DNA from 2 places in the Cobetia sp. MC34 genome. Region 1 is predicted to be linked to the other one. Evidence: predicted binding sites of a transcription regulator. Region 1 holds the regulator's gene; the other holds the start of a gene.
What was found. Region 1 encodes FNR, which switches genes on or off when oxygen is low (the NO sensors DNR and NnrR bind a similar motif). Its sites were predicted from a motif close to TTGATNTANATCAA; they were not measured.
Positions count from the first base shown of each region.

Region 1 (4,267 bases):
TCGCAGTCAGGTGTGTGCCCCCGTCGAGGGCTACGACAAGTTCGCCGAAGACCATCCTGACTGGGGCATGCCCTACGCCCTGCCACAGGTCAGCGATGAAGAGCACCGCACGCTGGTGAACTGGCTGGCCAAGGGTGGCGCGATGACCGGTCCGGCGCCGTTGCCCCAGGCGCTGATGCCGCACATCGAGCAGGCCGAGCGCTTCTTCAATGGCGACAGCCTCAAGCAGCGCCTGATGAATCGCTACATCTACGAGCATCTCTTCCTGAGCCATGTGTATTTCCCGGGCATCAAGGGCGCGGACGGCCGGCCGATCTTCTTCAAGCTGGTGCGTTCCAGCACCCCGCCGGGCGAGCCGATCAAGCGCATCTCCACGCGCCGCCCCTACGATGCACCCTACGCCTCCTACACCGCCGATGAGCGCGCGAGCCTGCCCCACGATGACGCCGGGCGCCCGCGGGTCTATTACCGTCTGTGGCAGGAGCGCGCGACGATCCTGGCCAAGAATCATCTGCCCTATGCGCTCAATGATGCTCGCTTCAAGCGCTGGCAGGCGCTGTTCCTGACACCGGATTACCCGGTGGATGACCTGCCGGATTACGACCTCAAGACGGCCTCGAATCCTTTCCTGACCTTCGAGGCCATCCCGGCCGAGTCACGCTATCGCTTCATGCTGGATGAGTCGCAGAACACCATCATGGGCTTCATCAAGGGGCCGGTCTGTCGCGGGCAGGTCGCGGTGGATGTGATCAATGATCACTTCTGGGTCGGTTTCACTGACCCGAAGATGTTCAGCCACCCGGAAGTGGAACGCACCCTGGCCGAGGAAGGAAAGAATCTCAGCCTGCCCGCCGAGCAGAGCAGCAATGCGTTGCCGATCAGCTCCTGGGTCAAGTTCGAGAGCAAGCAGACCGCCTACCTCAAGGCCAAGCAGCGCCTGATGTCCCAGGCCTATCTCGATGGCGATCTGCGCCTGGATGAGCGAGTGCTGTGGGACGGCAGCGGCTGGGCCGACGGCCCTGGCCAGGGGCGCAACCCCAACGCGGCCCTGACCATCTATCGCCACTTCGACAATGCGGCGGTGATGAAGGGGCTGGTCGGTGGCGTGCCCAAGACGGGCTGGATCATCGATTACCCGATGCTGGAGCGCATCCACTACCTGCTGGTCGCCGGCTTCGATGTCTACGGCAATCTCGGCCATCAGCTTGTCACCCGTCTGTACATGGACTTCCTGCGCATGGAAGGCGAGAACAACCTGCTGGTGCTGTTGCCGGCAGGTGAGCGTCAGGCGGTGCATGACAGCTGGTATCGCGACGTCAGCCCCGGGCTTGTCGAGCTGCTGTTCAAGAAGCCGCCGCAGTTCGATGCGCCCAGTGGCATCGTCTGGACACCGCAGGAGCTGTCATCCCCGAACCAGGCTCGCCTTGGGCTGATGCGGCGCATGCAGGAGCGCCTCGCGCCGGAACTCGGCCATGAGCGCAGCCTGAGCAATGTCGAGGACGAGCACGTGCGACATGAGCTGCAGGCCCTCGCTGCGGTGCAGGGAGTCTCGGCCAGCCTGATGCCGGAGGTGACGATCGTCGCGCTGGAGGATGGCACTGATGACTCGCCGCGCCTTTACAGCGTGCTGCGCAATTCCGCCCACGCCAACATCACCAGCCTGTTCGATGAAGAGAAAAATCGCCGTCCTGAGGAAGACACTCTCGATGTCTTGCGGGGCGTGGCGGGCGATTACCCGAATGCCTTCTGGCGTCTGACGCCTGACACCCTGACGGGGCTGGCAGAGCGGGTGGCGGCACTCGAGACCGAAGAGGACTATCGCGCCCTGCAGGCCGATATCGGGGTGCGCCGGACTGATCCGCGCTTCTGGGAGTTCTCCGACAGCGTGCTGCGCACCAACTATGCTGATCGCCCTGTCGAAGCGGGCCTGCTGGACTATAACCGCCTCGAGAACCGCTGATCGCCAGCGAAGGCCGAGACAAGCCCTGTTGTCAGGACTGTCAGGGTTGTCAGAGTTGTCAGGACGACTGACGACTGGCCTGACAGAAAGAAGAAGCCCGCCACGCAAATTGCGTGGCGGGCTTCTGTCTTGTGTGGTGCCGGCATGGCGCCCTGGCGGCGGATCAGCGCAGTGTCGCTCAGCGTGATGTGCTGTCAGCAGGCGTCATCAGCGACCACCCTGACACTCGCCTTCGGCCAGTTCGATCAGGCCATCCAGATGCAGGATATGCACCTCGCGGGCACGAATGTCGACCAGCCCCTGGGTCTGGAAGCGGGTCAGGATACGGCTGATGGTTTCGACGGCCAGCCCCAGATAGTTGCCGATATCGGCGCGTGCCATCGAGAGGCGGAAGCTGTACGGCGAATAGCCACGGCGACGGAAGCGCTGTGACAGGTTGACCAGGAAGCTCGCCAGCCGCTCATCGGCTGTCTTGCGCGACAGCAGCATCATCATGCGGCGATCTTCGTGCAACTCTTTGCTCAGGCTCTTGAACAGCTGGGTTCTCAGCTCCGGCATCTGCTCCGAGAGCGCATTGAGGCGGTCGAAGGGGATCTCGCAGACGGTTGTGGTCTCCAGCGCCACCGCGGTGCCGGGATAGCAATTGCTGTCGATGGCATCGAGCCCGGCCAGCTCGCTGGGCAGGTAGAAGCCGGTCAGCTGCTCCATGCCGCTGTTTTCATTGGTGATCTGCTTGAGACTTCCGGAGCGCACCGTGAAGACGCAATCGAAGGCATCGCCCTGGGTGAAGAGCACTTCCCCTTTTCTGAGTGGCGCGCGACGGCGGATGATGGCGTCAAACTGGTCGATATCTTCCATGTTCAGTGCCAGTGGCAGGCACAGTGAACTCAGCGAACAGGTCTGGCAGCGGGCTTCATGGGCGCGCAAGCGGTGTGATGCCTGTGCATTGGCCGTCATGGTGACTCTCCTGAGGAATGTCACCGCTACCCCTGGGGCAGGGCAGCGGAGGGGGCTTTCGGGCGCAACGAACGGTGGGGCGGGGCCTTGTCGCCCGCCGCTACCCCGCCCAGCCGAAGTGAGTCGAGCGGCCAGGGTCTGAGCGCTCATCGGCTGGGGCAGTGCAATTTCGTGACGCCATAATATTAGATTTTATTAATTCATTATCCTGCCCAACCCATGGGCGTTGCAAGGTGTGTGAACTTTAGGCCTGGTTGGCCCTGCGTGACCATACCGCGACGACCTGCCTCAGCCAGCTGCGCCGAGCAGCAGGATCAGTGCGGCGGCCAGCGTCGCCAGTGCCAGCCTGCCCCAGGCACGTGGCGCTGGCGTGTCAGGCTGACGTACGCCGTTGATGCGATGTTCCTGCATGGGGCCATCGCCTTCGCGCTCGTCGCTGTCAGCGCTTGCAGCGCGCGAAAGACTGCCCAGGGCCAGCATGGCGAACAGCACCAGGCTGCCCAGCGTGAGGGCCAGCACCCAGAGATTCCAGAACAGGGGGAGTCCAGTTGTCTCCAGCAGATTCATGTCGTGTCTCCTGAGCGGTGTCCTGTCATGGGCCACGGCTAGCGATGTCGCTCGCGGGGGCGGCCTGCTGCAGGTAGGCGAGCAGAGCCGTGATTTCGGCAGTGCCACGTACGTCATTGGGGGCGGCGAGAATCTCGTCTTCCGCGTAGGGCACGCCCAGGCCTTGCAGGGCTCGCATGCGGGCCGCGATGCCTTCGCCGCTCAACGCCTGCTCGAACAGCCACGGGTAGGCGGGCATCGCTGAGCCCGGCACCTGACTGCGCGGGTCATTCAGATGCAGGCGCTGCCAGGCATCGTCATGCTGCGCAGGCAGCTGGCTCAAATCCGTCCCCCAACGCTCGACGCCCCACAGCGAGGGACGGTCGTAGTAGCGCGCCCGGGCGATCGTCGCATCGCCGTGGCGCGCCGTATCGCCAGGTAGATCGCGCACCATGCGTGTGTGGCACTGCTGACAGCCCTCGCGTTGGTAGATGCGCTGGCCCTCCAGCGCCAGGGCGCTCAGCGGTTTGAGGTCTTCTGGCGCGCTGGCGAGGCTGGGGTGAGCCCCGAGCGGCACCAGCTGGGCAAGGGCGCCGAGGCTCATGGTGAGCAGGCATAGTGCCGTCATCAGGCCGGCGTGACGTTCGAGCAGGACATGTCTCATGCGTAGTGCCCTCCCGAGGATGTGGCAGGGGGCGTGGTAGAGGGGGACGCAGAGTGCATGGCAGGTTCTGATGATGCCTTGTGCGAGCCGGAGCTCAGGCGCTGGCGCTCATGAGCGGCTTGGCGTTCGCTCTTTTGATC
Region 1 covers NZ_JADPPY010000004.1:85,094-89,360, forward strand. Annotated here, with positions in the region: gene IZU87_RS03525 (fatty acid cis/trans isomerase) at 1-1,960, shown strand, start outside; gene fnr (fumarate/nitrate reduction transcriptional regulator Fnr) at 2,168-2,917, opposite strand; gene IZU87_RS03535 (hypothetical protein) at 3,206-3,484, opposite strand; gene IZU87_RS03540 (cbb3-type cytochrome c oxidase subunit II) at 3,510-4,127, opposite strand; gene IZU87_RS03545 (cbb3-type cytochrome c oxidase subunit I) at 4,124-4,267, opposite strand, start outside.

Region 2 (4,267 bases), on a different contig from region 1:
GGTTGAGTTGATGGCATCGCCGGCAAGCGAAGGGCGGCTGGCGGACGAAGCGTGCTCGGCGGATGACATGCCTGTCTGTACCCCTTGAATTGGTGGTTATCTGTATCTTGTGCCCCCTTGAGGGTTCGCGGCAAGCTGAAGGCTCATGTCGTGGTCCCGTCGGTGTACGTCCTGCACCTGCCTATGGGCCGACCGCTTGCCATTTCTCTCGCTGGAGTCTGCGTGATGTGGATGCCACTTTGCTTCGTGTTTCTGTTCGCCAGCGGCTTCATCGCCGCCCGCTTCGGTACCCTGGACGCTGAACCCTTCACCTTGCTGCTGGTGCGCAGCCTGCTGGTGCTGCCGGTGCTGGGAGTGATTCTGTGGCTGCGCCGCAAGCCGCGTCAGTGGGGCCGACGCAACGACCGTCTGGCGCAGGTGGGCATCGGCATGCTGTTGCATGGCGCCTACCTGGGCGGCGTGTTCGCGGCGGTCAAGACGGGGCTGCCGGCGGGCCTGACGGCGCTGCTGGTCAGCCTGCATCCACTGGTGACGGCGGCCTTGTCACTGCCATTGTTCGGCGTGCGGCTGGGCGCCAGGCAGTGGGTGGGGCTTGGCTGTGGCGCCATCGGCGTCAGTCTGGTGCTGGGGGCAGGGCTTGCCAAGGACGGCGCTGGTACCCTGGAGTGGCCGCTGATCGGGCTTGTCTGGTGCCTGGTGGCGCTGATCGGCGTGTCCAGCTCGACGCTTTGGCAGAAGCGGGTCTCCGGGCGCATGGGGCTGGTCGAGGGGCTGATGTTCCAGTATCTCGGTGCGGGCGCGGTGTTCGTCGTCGCCGCGACCAGTGTCGGCAGCTTTGTCTTTGACCCCACGCCGCGTCTGCTGCTGACCATGGCCTGGCTGGTGATCGCCATCTCGGTCGGTGCCATCTGGCTGCTGATGCTGATGCTGGAGCGGGGTGAGGCCCATCAGGTCGCGCGCACCTTCTTCCTGGTGCCGCCGTGTGCCGCGCTGATGGCATGGTGGCTGTTCGATGAACAGTGGACCGCGCTGATGGTGGCGGGTGCCGCACTGGTGGTGCTGGGACTGGTGCTGGACCGCCCGCGTCCGGGCAAGGTGAGCAAGGCGCCGGCGGAGGACGCCACGCCGCCAGCGTACTCAACCTCATCGACTGCAACAACTTCCAATGCTTCGGCAACGAACAGTGGGCAGGCCGCCCCGCGCTGATACGTGCCGAGCGCACAACTCACAACGCACAGCGCACACCGCACCAGGTACAAAGCGCAACGCCCCGCCGGCCCGAGATGGGCTGGCGGGGCGTTGTCGTTTCTGGCCAGTCAGAAGCGCTAGCCAGGAAGTGGCTGATCAGAAGCGGTAGCTGATCCCGGCCATGGTCACGATGGGGTCGATCTCGACCTTGTCGTTGACGCTGCCTGCCACGGTGACATCGGAATCGATATCCAGATACCAGGCGGCGACGTTGGCCGCCCAGTGCTCGTTGATCACCAGATCGACGCCGATCTGTGCGGCCGCGCCCCAGCTGTCATCCATCTCGAGCTTGGTGCCATCGTCGAGGGTTTCATCGGAGAAGTGGGTGTAGTTGACGCCCGCACCGATGTACGGCTGGATGCGCGATTCACGTCCGCCAAGCGGGTAGTACTGCAGTGTCAGGGTCGGCGGCAGGTGGTCGACGGAACCGGCTTTCTGGCCATTGAGCGAGATGTCGTGGTCGAAATCCTGCGCCGCCAGCAGCTCGATACCGAAGGTGTCGGTGAAGCGATAGCCGAGAGTGAAGGCAAAGGCGCTGTCATCATCGACATCCACGTCGGCACCGATGGCATCGATGCGACCGTTGTCACTCTTCGGCGAGACCTTGGCGACACCCGCACGCGTCCAGAACTGCCCGGCGCCGTAGTTGAGAGAGCTGAGAGAGTTGAGAGAGCTGTGAGAGCTGGCATTCAGCGAGTCGGCGGCCATGGCCGGTGCGGCACCGAGAGTCGCGAGGCCGGTGAGGCCTGCCAGTGCCAGAAGCTGCCACGGGCGTGCTGCAGAGCGCGGGCTACGCGAAGTCAGGTGCGCGGGGAGGGAGGCTTGGCGAGTGACGACGTCGGACATGATGGCTCCTGAAGGATGGCGGGAAACAATGCCCTCATTCTAGGTAGCCGAATTTCGAGAAATTTGACCTGGGGCAAAAGTTTACGGGCGTTCTTGCTTGGTCAGGGGCGTGGTTGATCCAGGTCAATTTCTGCGCCGCGCCGGCGAAGATTGGCCATGTGGCCGTTGGCTGCCCACAACGAAAACGCCGCAGACCCGAAGGTCTGCGGCGTTTGTGTGTGATGCCCATCTGGCGCCTGGGCGGCTCGGCGTTGCCGAGCTCCATCGCTGACGCTTTAGTGAATGATGCGGCATCACACGGCTTGCCAGGTACTCGCTGGAGGCATGTTCACGCCTCGTGCGAGGACTTAGAAGCGGTAGGTGACACCGGCACCGACAGTGACCGGGTCCAGCTCGGTGTCGTTCACGTCCTGACCGGCGATCTTGGTATCGGCCTTGACGTCGGCGTAACGAGCGAAGCCGTTGACGGCCCAGGCTTCGGTGATCTTGAGGTCAACACCCAGCTCGGCAGCGGCGCCGTAGCTGTCGTCGATGTCCATGCTCTGGCCACCGGCAGACTCACCGGAGAAGTGGGTGTAGTTCAGGCCGACACCAGCGTACGGCTGGACGCGGGCTTCAGTACCGCCCAGCGGGTAGTACTGCAGCATCAGGTTGATCGGCATCTGATCGAAACCACCGGCGCTGTTTTCCCAGTCAGTGCTGAATTCTTCAGTGGACTGCAGGGCGATGGCCAGGTTGTCGTGGAACATGTAGCCCACGGAACCGGCGAAGCCAGACTCGTCCTTGGCGATCAGACCGTTGCCGTTGTTGCTCTTGCCGTCGACCTTGGCAACGCCACCGCGCAGGAAGGTATCACCCTTGCCATATGCCATGGCGGATTGTGCGCCCATAGCCATGGTGCCGGCGATAACAGTAGCGGTCAGGATCTTGATAGCTTTCATGTGTAATTCTCCTTGAAGCTTGGCTTCGTGAGCTGCCTGTCAGCAGTGCCTCGCTACCCTACGGCTTGGGCCGTGTGCTCTGCGTGGCTGCGTCGATCAGGGGACGCTGCAAACTATAAAAAACAGCGTTCTGTTTGGCAAGCATTTTTTTAGAACGTTGTTTGAAAACTTATTAGGTGTCCTGTTAGCGGATGTTACCGATTATTTCAGGGAAGTTTAATGTCTCACGAGTGAGACTTGTGCTGACGCATTCGAGCGACATCCTCATTCATCCTCGCGCAAGGTGACCAAGACCTTGGTCGCATGCCGTGCGCGAGGTTATTGCTCACTACGCCAAAGACCGTCACCGGCTTCTGCAGGCTCAGCGCCGCTTGCGTGCGGCGCGTGCTTCCAGCTCTTTCAGCCACTGACTGACCTCGGCGCTCTGCGCATCCGCATCGCGGTAGACGGCAAGAAATTGTCGCCATTCATCGTGCTGCCAGCCCTTCAGGCGGCGCCACAGCACGTAGAGATCGCGCAGGCACTCGTGGCGGCGCAGCACGAAGCGGCGCGTCTTCTCGAGGTCGATGATGACGGCGTCCATCTGCCAGGTGCTGTCCGGCGACTCACTCGGCGGGCGACTCAGGAAAAGGTGCTTGGGGAACAGACAGCCATGCATCAGGCCAGCCTGGTGAATCTCGCGCACGAGGCGGGCGCTGGCGGTGATGACCTGAGAGCGCATGCCCGCATCGAGCTCTGACCAGCGTTCATGCCAGTGATCCAGATCATCGCGCTCGGCGAGATCGAAGGTGATCAGGATGGCGCGCCATTCCCGGCCAGCACGCCGCTCGCCGTACCAGCCGGCGTCCACTGCCGGTATTCCCAGCGCGTGATAGTGGCGGATGGCACGCCATTCACGAGAGAAGGTCGGCTCGCCCAGCGGGCGCGCCAGGCTGCGGCCCAGGTGGTTGGTCTGGCGCTTGAGATAGAGGCGATGGCTGTTGCCGTCCTCATCCTCGAGCGTCAGCAGCGAAACCGTCGAGACGCCGCCGCGTTCACGATTCGGCGCGTCGACGTCGTGGGCTGCCACTTGCCACAGGGCATCGAAGCTATTGAGGTCGTGCTGCTCCAGCAGACGGGCGAGGCCGGCTTCGCAGTAATCGCCGTGGCCGCGCGGCGCCGTGGCGCTGGGGCTGGTGGTGGCGGTGTGACCAGCAGAGGGATGAATGGGGGAGCGATGCGTCATGTCAGGT
Region 2 covers NZ_JADPPY010000006.1:125,586-129,852, forward strand. Annotated here, with positions in the region: gene IZU87_RS05360 (aminotransferase-like domain-containing protein) at 1-69, opposite strand, end outside; gene IZU87_RS05365 (DMT family transporter) at 226-1,206, shown strand; gene IZU87_RS05370 (OmpW/AlkL family protein) at 1,345-2,094, opposite strand; gene IZU87_RS05375 (OmpW/AlkL family protein) at 2,442-3,035, opposite strand; gene IZU87_RS05380 (lipopolysaccharide kinase InaA family protein) at 3,397-4,260, opposite strand.
Region 2: the regulator FNR is predicted to act here: its motif matches at 2,208-2,221, upstream of IZU87_RS05370 (OmpW/AlkL family protein).